4 regions of the Paenibacillus sp. sptzw28 genome follow, and region 1 is predicted to be linked to each of the others. Evidence: riboswitches for the same ligand, from Rfam matches in the RefSeq annotation. Region 1 holds a riboswitch; each other region holds the start of a gene.
The links. A riboswitch is a leader RNA that binds a small molecule or an ion and turns the genes downstream of it on or off. The one in region 1 is predicted to bind cyclic di-AMP.
Positions count from the first base shown of each region.

Region 2: it holds a riboswitch for cyclic di-AMP, as region 1 does, so the genes downstream of both, KZ483_RS22525 (3D domain-containing protein) here and KZ483_RS27955 (APC family permease) in region 1, are expected to answer to the same signal.
Region 3: it holds a riboswitch for cyclic di-AMP, as region 1 does, so the genes downstream of both, KZ483_RS15245 (APC family permease) here and KZ483_RS27955 (APC family permease) in region 1, are expected to answer to the same signal.
Region 4: it holds a riboswitch for cyclic di-AMP, as region 1 does, so the genes downstream of both, KZ483_RS01120 (resuscitation-promoting factor) here and KZ483_RS27955 (APC family permease) in region 1, are expected to answer to the same signal.

Region 1 covers NZ_CP080545.1:6,024,243-6,027,376, forward strand. Annotated here, with positions in the region: gene KZ483_RS27950 (DUF418 domain-containing protein) at 1-64, shown strand, start outside; gene KZ483_RS27955 (APC family permease) at 61-1,893, opposite strand; cyclic di-AMP (ydaO/yuaA leader) riboswitch at 2,049-2,202, opposite strand; gene KZ483_RS27960 (multicopper oxidase family protein) at 2,446-3,134, shown strand, end outside.
Region 2 covers NZ_CP080545.1:4,912,980-4,916,113, reverse strand. Annotated here, with positions in the region: gene KZ483_RS22535 (PAS domain-containing sensor histidine kinase) at 1-78, shown strand, start outside; gene KZ483_RS22530 (mannose-1-phosphate guanylyltransferase) at 87-1,100, opposite strand; cyclic di-AMP (ydaO/yuaA leader) riboswitch at 1,247-1,439, shown strand; gene KZ483_RS22525 (3D domain-containing protein) at 1,564-2,223, shown strand; gene KZ483_RS22520 (polysaccharide deacetylase family protein) at 2,293-3,134, opposite strand, start outside.
Region 3 covers NZ_CP080545.1:3,397,170-3,400,303, reverse strand. Annotated here, with positions in the region: gene KZ483_RS15250 (GlcG/HbpS family heme-binding protein) at 125-532, shown strand; cyclic di-AMP (ydaO/yuaA leader) riboswitch at 943-1,100, shown strand; gene KZ483_RS15245 (APC family permease) at 1,269-3,095, shown strand.
Region 4 covers NZ_CP080545.1:243,885-247,018, forward strand. Annotated here, with positions in the region: gene rnmV (ribonuclease M5) at 1-96, opposite strand, end outside; gene KZ483_RS01120 (resuscitation-promoting factor) at 223-1,371, opposite strand; cyclic di-AMP (ydaO/yuaA leader) riboswitch at 1,609-1,804, opposite strand; gene KZ483_RS01125 (TatD family hydrolase) at 1,990-2,757, opposite strand; gene KZ483_RS01130 (HD domain-containing protein) at 2,779-3,134, opposite strand, start outside.

The DNA.
Region 1 (3,134 bases):
GGCTAGTAGAGAAAAGAAGCCCAAGCGGATCCGCTTGGGCTTCTTCCTTCCTATTGGGCATTAGTCTTGTAAATGAAACGGAACAGTGGCGACGACAACATCCTTGCGGGCCAGTAGCAGGGAACGAATCCGTAAAGCGGATTGGTTATGCAGCAGCTTATGCCACCACTTATGAGTGATAAATTGCGGGAGCAGCACGGTAATGACATGATTCTTGTCGTAATGATTGTCAATTCGGTCAATAAACTCAAGAAGCGGCCGGGATATCGTGCGATACCGTGAGACAAATACGACCAGCCGTACACCCGGATCCCACTGCTCCCACTTCTCCTCCATCTTCTTGGCCTCCTCCTCGGAGAAAGCTACATAGAAGGCTGCGATATTCGGCGTCAGGGTTTTGGCATACGCGATGGTGGATGCTACAACTTGATGAATGCCGGCAACGGGTATGATGACGACCGTTTCTTTTTTCACTAAGGGCTGGTCCATGTCCAGCTTCAGCTGCTTCGCTACATTCTCGTAGTGCTTGCTTATTTTGGTGATAACATAGAGCAGTACGGGCGTCAATATGACGACCAGCCACGCGCCTTCCGTGAACTTCGTTATACTGAAGATGATAACGACGACGAAGGTGACTAGAGCGCCGAACCCGTTAATGATCAGCTTCTTCACCCAGTTATGATTGCGTTCCCTGTACCATTTCAATACAAGTCCGACCTGGGACAAGGTAAACGACAAGAACACGCCGATGGCATAGAGAGGAATAAGCAGATCGGTTTGCCCCTGGAAAATAATAATCAGGCCGGTCGACAGAAGCCCTAATGTAATAATGCCGTAATTGAAAGCCAGACGGTCTCCGCGGTTGCTGAACATGCGCGGAAAATTCTTATCCTGCGCCATGATCGAGGACAGGATCGGAAATCCGTTGAAGCTGGTATTGGCGGCAAGTATCAGAATCAGCATCGTTGAAAGCTGAATAAGCAGATACATTCCTCCGCGGCCAAATGCGGTTTGCGCTACCATCGACAGTACGGTACTCGTTCCCGTAGGGTCGGGTTGGATGTTATAGGCCAGTGCAACAACGGTTACCCCGCCGAAAATGACGGCGAGCAATAATCCGAGCGTAACCATTGTCCGCTTCGCATTCTGCGCGGAAGGAGTCCGAAAGTGCGGCACGGCATTGGAAATCGCTTCGATTCCCGTTACGGCCGAGCAGCCGGACGAGAATGCTTTAAGCAATACAAACCATGTCAACCCTGTTGGAATGGCGGTCGGGAACGTAACGGCCTGGTTAATATCGCTTGCGCCGGTAATCCAATCGAACAAGCCTTTTCCGACGAGCGACAGCATGCAGAAGATGAACAAATAAGTGGGAAGGGCGAAGACACTCCCCGATTCCGACGTTCCCCGCAGGTTCATCCATACCATAAACCAGATGAATATAATCCCTATCGGAACCACATCCGGCGCTAGAGCCGGGTAGGCCGAGGTAAGAGCCAGAACTCCGGCGGATATCGACACGGCTACGGTTAAAGTATAGTCAATAAGCAGCGATACACCCGCTAAACGCCCCCATGTCATCCCCAGATTCTCTTTTGCCACCATATAGGCGCCTCCCCCTTGAGGGTAGGCCTCAATAACCTGCCGGTAGCTTAAGATTAAAGTTCCGATTAATAGAATAATGGCCAGAGCGACGGGTAAAGAAAAGGAAAATGCGAATGCTCCGACGGTCGCGAGTTCAAGAAGGATCTGCTCGGTTCCATATGCGACGGACGACAGGGCATCGGAAGATAATATCGGCAATGCCTTCCACATCGGCATCTTTTCGGCTTCCGCCTCGCTTGATTTGAGCGGTCGGCCGAGAAAAAGCCGTCTTAAAGCGTTGGTTGTCATCACTTTTTACCTCCACAACTTAACAACATGACTAGCTGCAGGATTCGCATTCACGTAAACTTTCAAGAATTGGGACGGCAAATAACCGTGGAATATGATCCCTCCTCACGGCTTCCTCAAACATCAACAAACAACCATGCGCAAAAAAGCATACCGGTACCTCCCTCTTGACGCTTACGAGGTTAGCTGTCGGATTCGGGCGTGAGAGTCGCCTTACATGTGCAAGACACATGATTCACCCCTGCAGGAAAAAGCAATTTCCCGCGATGGTTCCCCCGCTTCCAATCAGGAATTCAGCGATTTAACAATACAACTTATGAGATGAATCATACTCCTCATAAAAAGCAATTGCAAAGAACAATTGGTGAACATTCTCAGCCCATCCCTATTACCCCCTATTCCGCACAAATTAACTTGGCAGATATATGCTTCGACCCGGGTCCAGTCAGCAAACCCGACTTAAGGATGGTGAAAGATACACCCCTTGACGGTGCCGCCTGCCTGCGAACCCGGATACAATAAACTTGCAAATGTCGATCAGGGGGATTGGTTATGTATACCTTAAGCTTTAATTTAGAGATGATTTCGCTATTGTTTCTGGTTTTGTTCGCCTGGATCGGGGGAAGAAAAGCTTCCCGCCTTTCTTTCATCGACGCTGCCGAATCGGCACGCCGCAGACCGCGCAAGCTGCTTTCTTGGGCCGTATACGTCACATTAACCGCCGCTCTTGCTGCGGGAGCGAATATATTCATGGCCTACTCTCTTGCTTATGAGCCCCTTTTCTGGATCGACCGGCTGCTGCTGCACCTACCGCTAATTATCTTTCCCGTCATCGCGGTCTGGGCTCTGTCCATTCCCAAGCTGCAGCGGCTGCGACGTCTGGAGGCAAGCGCTGCAGCCGGAGACTGGTTAGCTTTCGAATGGACACTGCACGCAAGCAATCCGGCGCTGGCCGCACCTTTCAAATGGACGATGTGGGGCGGGCTGGCCGCGTTCTTTTTCAACTTCCGGCCGCCGTTTCCGTTCGAATGGGGTGGTGCCGGCATCCCGGTTCTGATCTTTCTCACTCTGTGCGGATGGAGCTGGTTCGTTCTTGCCAGACGTTCTGAGGCTTTAAGACAGGCCGGCGTACGTATCGCTCTTCGTCCGTTGTGGCAGCGTCTGCTGCGCCGGACGGCAACACTCACCGTCGTGGCTGCCATTACGGCGGTTCCATTCACTCTCGCGATGCAGAACAGCCG
Region 2 (3,134 bases), 1.1 Mb from region 1:
GGTACGATTCGTTTTGCAAGTGAACCGGGACGTGGAACAACTGCAACGGTCGAGCTTCCGATCTGTGTTTCCTCGTGAGAGACAGCTTACTTTAACCACATTCTCAGCCGGAATTCTTCTGTTTTCGGGCACACAAGCAGACCGGAAGGCGTCGATACGATAATAAGGTCATGCACACCTATTATCAGTGCATGCTTATCGGCAATAAAGACCGTATTACCGCTTGCTTCCGTGAGCGTTACGCTGCCTTTACTCACATTCCCATTGGCATCCGGCGTCCAGTGGCGGCCGAGCACCGCCCACGAACCAATATCGTCCCAGCCGCATTGTACCGGTATACAGTACATCGATTCGGCCCGTTCCATGACGGCAAAATCAATGGAAAGCCGCGGCATAAGGGCATAGGCCGCCGATACATCGAGCGGGTGCTCAATAAGGCTGTTCCATATCGCCGGCTGGAATTGCTCCATTCGGCGGGCAAGAGTTGAGGGTTTGCAAACAAAAATACCGCTGTTCCAGTAAGTGCCGGGTTCGCGAATGAGCTTCTCGGCACGCTCTGCTGTCGGCTTCTCCATGAAGCGAAGAACAGGGAGAACGCTATCGGGCAGGTCTTCACCGGCTGCGGGCTCCTTTGTCTTCATATAACCGAATCCGGTTTCCGGGCGGGTAGGCTCGATCCCGAGCGTTACGATCGCACCGGGCCTCTTCGCCATTTCCGCGGCACGTCTCACGGCTGCAAGGAACGGCTCCTCCTCCGCTATATACTGATCCGAAGGCACGAATATCGCCGGCTCGTCGTCTCCCCTTTGCTGGAACCGAAACGCGGCAAGAGCAATGCAGGCTGCCGTATCCTTTTGCTCCGGCTCCAATATAAGCTGGTCCTGCGTGAATTCCGGAAGCTGTTCTTCCAGGAGCGGCAGATAGCGGGCGGGTGCTATTATATACAACCGGGAGCTCGAGACAATTTTGCGAAAGCGGCTAACCGTCTCCTGAATCAAAGTCCGTTCGGAGTGAAAGGGCAAAAATTGCTTTGGCATTGAGTCGACGCTTCGCGGCCAGAATCTGGTACCCTTGCCGCCTGCCATAATAACCACATTCATGGTTTGAACCACCTCCCGAATAACGAAAAACATAGTACGCTCATATTTTAGTGACATTATATTCGCCCCGAAAACGGCATTTGTACGTTGTAAATAAGTGGGCTGGTCGTATTTACCGGTTTCAATACAGGGCATGATGTGATATTCTCTTACGCGAGCCGAAACTAATCGTACGGGGGACTTTCAGGAAGTACAAGCGAGTATTTCCTGCGGAAGATCATTCAATGGGATGATCTCACGCTCGGGGTGAATCGCTGCGCGGCCAATCCGCAAGGCGTAGGGTTGATCTCCTCAATCCGAATCCGACAACTAACCTCGTAGGCCGCATGCATAAACGGGCGTCATCAACCGCAATTTTTTCATATCGAAGCGGTAGTTCGTTTGGCGATGACGGAGCCTGCTCCTGCCAAAAATGGTCACACCGGCAGAGCGGGGGTCCGTAAATAAAAAGGAGGAAGAAACGTTGTTTAAAAATTGGAAAAAGGGCGCAGCAGCAGCCGCGCTTAGCATTGCTATTCTCATTAACGCCAGTCCGGCACATGCCGCCGCGGCGTATAAAGCGTCCGACAACGACACGTTCTGGAAATTATCCAAACGCTTCGGCGTCCAGCTTGAACGATTGATGAAAGCCAACCCGAAGGTGGATCCGCTCAATATTTACAAAGGCCTCTCCATCGTTATACCGGGCGCTCCTATTAAGGCAAAGAATGATTCCGGCCAGTCGGCAGTTAAGATCAAGAAATCAGCGGGCGGTAAAGCCGAGGGCAACGATATCGTGCAGGTGAAGGGGCGTTCGTACAGCTATTCGGACGTCATTCAAGCCAAAGCGAGCGCTTATACCGCAGCGGCCTCAGAGAATGGCTGGGGACCGGTCGATTATTTCGGGAACCCATTAAAGCTTGGCACGATCGCGGTTGACCCCAAGCGGATACCGATGGGCAGCAAAGTTTATATTACCGGGTATAACCATGACGGGTTACCGGTTGGAGGCATGATAGCGGTCGCAACCGATATGGGGAGCGCGATTAAAGGCGACAGGATTGATATATTCTTGCCGCAATCGCAGAAAAAGGCGCGTCAGTTCGGATACCAATATGTCAAAGTGTTTGTTTTAAACAAATAAATGGACATAGGCATGTAAGTGAAAGCCGGCAGCACAAACGGCGTCCCCTCGGGGACGCCGTTTGTGCTTTTAACCTTTGCTGTTGCGCGAAGCCGGCTTGCTTAGAAGATCGGGCAGCGTGACGATCTGGTACCCTTTGCTTCGAAGCAGCTTGATAAGCTTGGGTAAGGCTTTTACCGTGCCTGATAAATCCTGGCCGACTCCCCCGCCGGCATGCTGCAGAATAATGGATCCCGGCTGCAATGTCTTCTTGATGTTTACAAGGATATGGCTGCTATCGGTACCGCGCCAGTCGACTGAGTCAACGTCCCAATTTACTACGATGTACCCGTTTTGCTTTAACCATTCAATCTGGCTGGGCATGATTTCACCATAGGGAGGCCGGACTAGTTTCGGACTGTAGCCGACAAGGGGACGCAGAATCGCATCCGTCCGAACAATTTGACGTTTAAAGGAGCCCAGCGGGATGCGTGAAAAAACCGCGTGATTGAGGGAGTGATTACCGATAATGTGGCCTTCCCGGCGCATCCGCCGAACTATCGACGGATAAGCGGCAGCGCGTGAGCCGACGACAAAGAAGGTGGCTCTCACTTTATATCGGGCCAGTATGTCCAGCACCTGCGGCGTATAGCGCGGATCGGGCACATCATCGAAGGTCAGCGCTACTTTTCGGGCACTCCGCGGGCCGCCTATGATGAAAGTTCCGGGGTATCGTTTTTGAAGCGATACCCATGACATCGCCTGGACGCGGCGGCGTTTTTTATGATGCTTCCGCTTTCGAGATAACTGGAAGGATGCCGAGGATTCCCTGGCCTCCTTCTCACGCGCAAGATCCTGCTGTGATGATGGCTGTGCCATGCTTGCCGCCTGTTTGGTGGTATTACGTGTGGGGGAAGGGCCAGGACTATACC
Region 3 (3,134 bases), 2.6 Mb from region 1:
AGCGTGTAATACAAAAGAGGGAGTGAACTCAAAGAATGCAGTGCCAATGGAGAGTGATTTCGGAAAATAAGATTCCGGCTCATAAATTCAACGCAATGACGATCTTTGGCGGAATGTGACTGCAATGCAATTATGGATGGCAAAAGAAATCATTCAGTCAGCGGAGCTGGAAGCACATCGAATTGGCGTGCCTATGGTGATTTCAGTTGTAGATGCAGGAGGCAATCTGACCGCGTGTTACAAAATGGACCATGCTTTACTGGCAAGCATCGATATAGCAACCAATAAAGCATGGACATCGGTAGCCATGAAAATGCCGACTGCAGATTTGGCCAAAATGGCACGCCCCGGAGGGTCCCTTTACGGCATCCATTCGACAAACCGAAATCGTATTGTATTATTTGGCGGAGGGATTCCGTTACTCCAACAACATCTTTTGATTGGCGGACTTGGTGTTAGCGGCGGTTCAGTCGAGCAGGATGTTCTTGTTGCAGAGGCGGTTAGAGTTAATTTTGAGCGAACGTATGGGTGATTATTAAGGGTGAAGTTTTTAACCAAATAACAAAAAGTAGTTATAAGCCGGGAATTGCGCAGCAGCCTATCGGAAGACCAAAATACAACATTAAAGGTCGCGGAAATCGCGGCTTTTTTGTGTTACTTGGTACTTTTGTATTGCGGATATGAAGAATCCGTCAATTATTAAGCCCTGAATGTTATTCAGTCTATCTAAGGGGAAACTCGTATCGGGAAACGTTGTACTGGCAGAGATAGCTGAATAGTGCGGCAATTTAAGAGAATGAACGATAATACTGCCCTTCACATACCACTAGAACAATATTATATAATGTATCCGCATACATTCGTTAAAGCATCATAAAATCGATGCTTTTTGAGTTTATTGGCCGTTTTACAGTGGTTGTTCAAAGCGGTATAATCGTCTCATCTCATAACTCGCTGAATTTCTGAGGAAAACGGGGGAACCGAAGGAGCTCATTATATGACGTCATGGGGTGAATCAGTGCTGTATGGTGCGCACTGTAGGGCGACTCTAACAGCCCGAATCCGGCAGCTAACCTCGCAAGCGTTTTTGGAGAAGGTGAGACGACTTGGGTTATTACAGCCGTAAGATGCCTTGCGGTTTTTTTGTGTGGTAAAAAACAGTAAATTTGGGAAGGGTAAGGATATCTAAAACAACTGATTTTCTAAAAGAAGGGGTAGGGATAACGTATTATGCGGCAAGTTTATTTCTCAGGCGGCGGTGGTCGGGAATGTTAGTGGCACTCAAACGAATCTTGATCGGAAGGCCGCTCAAATCCAACGAATTAGGGGAACAGAAGCTAAACAAAACCAAGGCGCTTGCCATTTTGTCTTCCGACGCATTGTCGTCTGTAGCTTACGGACCGGAACAGATTCTACTGGTTCTGATTACGATCAGCATTGCAGCATTCTGGTATTCGATTCCGATAGGAATCGGTGTATTGATCCTGTTGGTGGCTCTTATTTTGTCGTATCGACAAATCATCTTTGCGTATCCGCACGGCGGTGGGGCGTATGTTGTTTCCAAAGAAAATCTGGGTAAATATCCCGGATTGGTCGCTGGCGGTTCTCTGCTTGTAGATTATATCCTGACAGTGGCCGTTAGCGTATCCGCAGGAACAGATGCCATCACTTCCGCCTTCCCAACCTTGCACGAACATACTGTTGGCATCGCAGTTGTATTTGTTATCCTGATTACACTGCTAAATCTTCGTGGTGTGACGGAATCCGCTTCAATTTTGGCCTACCCGGTTTACTTGTTTGTTCTCGCTCTCTTTATTTTAATCGGAGCAGGTTTGTATAATATCGCCAGCGGCGGAGTTTCTGCGGCGCAGCATGCACCGATCGGGACACCTGTAATGGGGATCAGTCTGTTTCTGCTTCTAAGAGCCTTCGCATCCGGGAGTTCGGCGTTGACAGGTGTTGAGGCGATCTCGAATGCAATACCCAACTTCAGAGATCCTGCACCGAAAAATGCGGCCAGAACACTAACAGTGATGGGCATATTGTTGGCACTGCTGTTCTCCGGCACCGTGTTCCTGGCTTACTATTACGGCATTACACCCATAGTGGAAGCCACAGTCGTTTCTCAAATCGCCGAACAAACTTTTGGCCGGACTTTCATGTATTTCTTTATCCAAGGTACAACGGCATTGATTCTTATTCTGGCCGCGAATACCGGTTATTCAGCGTTCCCTTTACTGGCAGTCAATCTTGCCAAGGATAAGTTTATTCCGAGGATGTTTGCCGTTCGCGGGGATAGACTGGGTTACTCGAATGGAATTATAATGCTCGGGGTTCTTTCCATTTTACTGATATTAGCATTTAAAGGGCAGACCGAACAGTTAATCCCGCTCTACGCCGTAGGCGTGTTTATTCCGTTTACATTGTCCCAGAGTGGAATGATGCTGAAATGGATTCGGCAAAAGCCCCCCGGATGGGTACCAAAGCTGATCATTAATACTACAGGCGCCTTCATTTGCCTGACGGTTACATTCGTATTCTTCTTGACGAAATTCACGCAGATTTGGCCGATACTGATTTTTCTGCCGCTTATCGTGCTCGCGTTTCACCGGATTAATAAACACTATGAGGCGGTCGGCGAACAGCTTCGGCTTACCACATGCGAACCGGCCGTTCCAATAGAAGGTAATGTCATCATTCTACCCGTAGCCGGTATCACACATGTAGTGGAACACTCTGCAAATTACGCCAAATCGCTGGGAGCGGATCAGATCATTGCAGTGTATATCCCATTCGAGCGTGAGGACGAGGCGAAGTTCGAGGAGAAATGGTCCAAATGGATGCCTGATGTCAGGCTGGTAACTCTGCATTCGCCATACCGCAGCATTATCCAGCCGCTGATGAAATTTATCGATACGGTAGAGCGGAAGGCCAGAGAATCAAATTACCAAGTCACTGTCATTATTCCGCAATTCATTCCGAAAAAGGGGTGGCACAATATCCTGCATAACCAAACAAGCTTTACCATTCGTGCCGCACTGCTTTATCGGAAAGATGTAATCGTTACAACCGTTCCTTATCATCTCAAAAAATAATCTGGGCCTTGGTAATCGTAAAGCTATGGATCCCTATAG
Region 4 (3,134 bases), 320 kb from region 1:
CGCCGAGCCGCCAGTCTCTATAGTCTCGGCATCGACCGCCCGCTTGATTGCCACCGTATCGTCCTTGCCCTCAACAACGATAATTTCATTGATCATACCGATCGATCCATTCCCTTCAGACAAACATACAAAAAGAAGAGGCAGCGCCTCTTCTTATCATGGCATATTTACGTTTAAAATACGATATGAATGAGTTAAAACCTTTATAGAAGCTTCTTTAGGTCAGACCGATTCCGGCTTCTTCGGCCCAAGCACGTAAACGGTGTAGCCCCGCTTCCGTCCGAACTTCTCGGCATACGATTCACTTTCGAAATAAACGTCAATCTTATTTCCTTGAATTGCACTGCCCGTGTCTTCAGCACGGCGGAAGCCGATGCCTTCTATATATACCCACCATCCGATCGGAATCACATCCGGATCCACGGCGATCGTCCGACCTTCCTTGACGTAAGCACCGGAGGCGGTAATTCCATATTGAGGATGCGATTTGCTTTTCCCGGTCGAAGCTACACCGGCTGTATATGCGGTCAATGTAACGTTCTTCAGCGTTTTCTTAGTTTTTAACGTAATGCCGCGCTTTGTAAGGGTTGAGATACTTGGCGTCTTTGCCGTGAGCGTTGTCACCTTTGGCTCAGGCTTCTTCGTTCCGACTGCAACGACTTGATCGACGGATGAAGCTTGTGTGAGTTTGGTAACCATCGACTGCGATACAAGCACGCCATCGGCAAAAACATTCTCAAACCGTTTGACCACGGTTCCTTCTTTGCCGGTCTGGACCACCTTTTGTTTGCCTTGGGCTAGCTTAGGGTCTTCCTTCTTCACAATGGAGAAAGGAACTTTATACGAACTTTCCGAGTATTTCTTGTCGATCCGGGTAACCGTAACAGTCATATTCGGCTCGACAGCCGCATCCGGGGAAGGCTGTACTTTATCTTGACCGCGTATCGATATATCAGCCCCGTCGATCGCCGCCTTAACGGTTCTTTCAGTCGTGTACAACGTTCTTACCTTGCCGTCAGCCTTCACGTGGAGCGGTACCGCTTTACTGATGACGATTCGGTCGCCATCCTTAATTGCCGAATTAAGCGGTAATGACACTTTGTCATATTGTCCTATCGTGATGGCTTGTTCATCCAGTAGGCGTTGAAGGACCCATTGTTTCGTAGAGACAATGGTTTCTCGTCCGTTCACTACTACGGAGACGTGCTTGTCAGCCGTTCCGTACAACAACACCAGAAACATGAAAGTCATAGCGATTGAGATCAGAGCGCTTAGTACAATTAAACGCACGTTCTCATGCTTCCATCGCAATGGGATAGACATGCTGGATGATCGTTTACCATGGGTGTCCTTAAGCTGGAGTGCGCCCACTTCTTCGGTCCTCCTTCATAGCCCCGTCGCCCTTGTTTAAGCATGATTACATTTGACGGTACTATTCGTTTAGTTGACGTGCACGCACGCCACTCCTTTTCCTCCTTATGCTCACCTCCATGATAAACCCTATGTCGTCAGTTTACGCAATATTCAAAAATAAAAGGAAGCCGACGACAGAGGATCTGTTTCGTGGCTTCCCGAGATGACAATGGGACATGGATTAGATGCACGAGGTTGATCTCTCTTATTACGCTTACGAGGTTAGCTGTCGGATTCGGGCGAGAGAGTCGCCCTATTTGCTTTCGGCAATTTTCAGCCTCCGCAAAATTCACCCCTAGAGAAGTCAACGTCCAAACCGTTCGATGATACGAACTGTTTCAACATTTGGTTCCCCCGCTCTCCGATTTCGGAGATTAAGCGTTATTTTAGAAAAAGGAATATAAATTTTTAAGCTCTGAGATGAATGATACCGTCTTTTGCGCCAAATTGTAAAGAAGTGATTAAGAGCGATTTTAACGAATTTTAAGGAAAATCAAGTGAAAATCAAGCATTTACTCCAATCAAAATTAGTTTTTTCACCGTATATGTCTCAAATACTTGATTTCTAAGCATGTTTCACTCAATACTAAAACATTTTAAAGCATTTTCGGTCGTAATTCTAGTAATTTCTTCCAATGTTTTTCCTGTTATTTCCGCTGCAGTTTCTGCTACAAGACGGACGAAAGCTGATTCGTTCCTCTTTCCACGGTGCGGGTGAGGAGCCAAATACGGAGCATCGGTCTCAATGAGCAGCCTGTCAAGCGGCACCCGCGACAGCACCTCTTTAGGAATACGCGCGTTTTTGAATGTCACCGGTCCACCGAACGAAATGTAGAAGTTCATATCCAGGCACTGCTTGGCCGTTTCCCAGCTTCCCGAGAAACAGTGCATAACTCCCCCAACATCTTTCGCGTTTTCTTCCCTTAAGATTCTGACGATATCCTCATGGGCGTCGCGGTTATGAATGACGATAGGCTTACGTTTCTGCTGAGCAAGCTGTATCTGCTGGCGGAAGACACGCTGCTGAACATCCTTTGGCGAGGTGTCCCAATGATAATCCAGTCCGATCTCGCCAATTCCAACGACTTTATTATGCGCGCAAAGCGACCCTATCCACTCGAGATCCTCGGGGAGCATAACAATACTGTCCACGGGATGCCAGCCTACTACGGCATATATGAAATCATACTGCTCAGCGAGGGCCATCGTAGTCTGAATCGTCTCCCGGTTAAAACCGATATTTATGAGTTTATAAACACCTGCCGCCCGCGCCCTCTCAATAACCTCTACGCGGTCTGAGTCGAATTTATGCGAATCCAAATGCGTATGCGTGTCGATTAACATGCTTTTCCAACTGTCTCCCTTCTATAGTAAACCAAAATATTCAAGTATCCGCGGCTGCAATTTACCGGCTGATTCAAGCAGTCGTTCCTCAGGGTAATACAGGTGGTATTTCCCTTGGTGTAGGCCGGTTATTGATCTTATTATGTCCGATCGTTCGGAAATTTCGGACAACCGTTCATCTTGGCCTAGAAGAAGGATTGGCGGTTTCTCTTCTTTATCGTTCGATGATAGGCCCGGTCGATATACATCATAAGGCATATCATAAGGAAAATCGATTTCAAAGTGGTAGTCCGGGTTTAACCCGATAGCAGCAAATTGCCCGCGAATATTCTGCCAGAGCTCTTCATCCGGTTTGTCCACCGCAGCATATTTATATA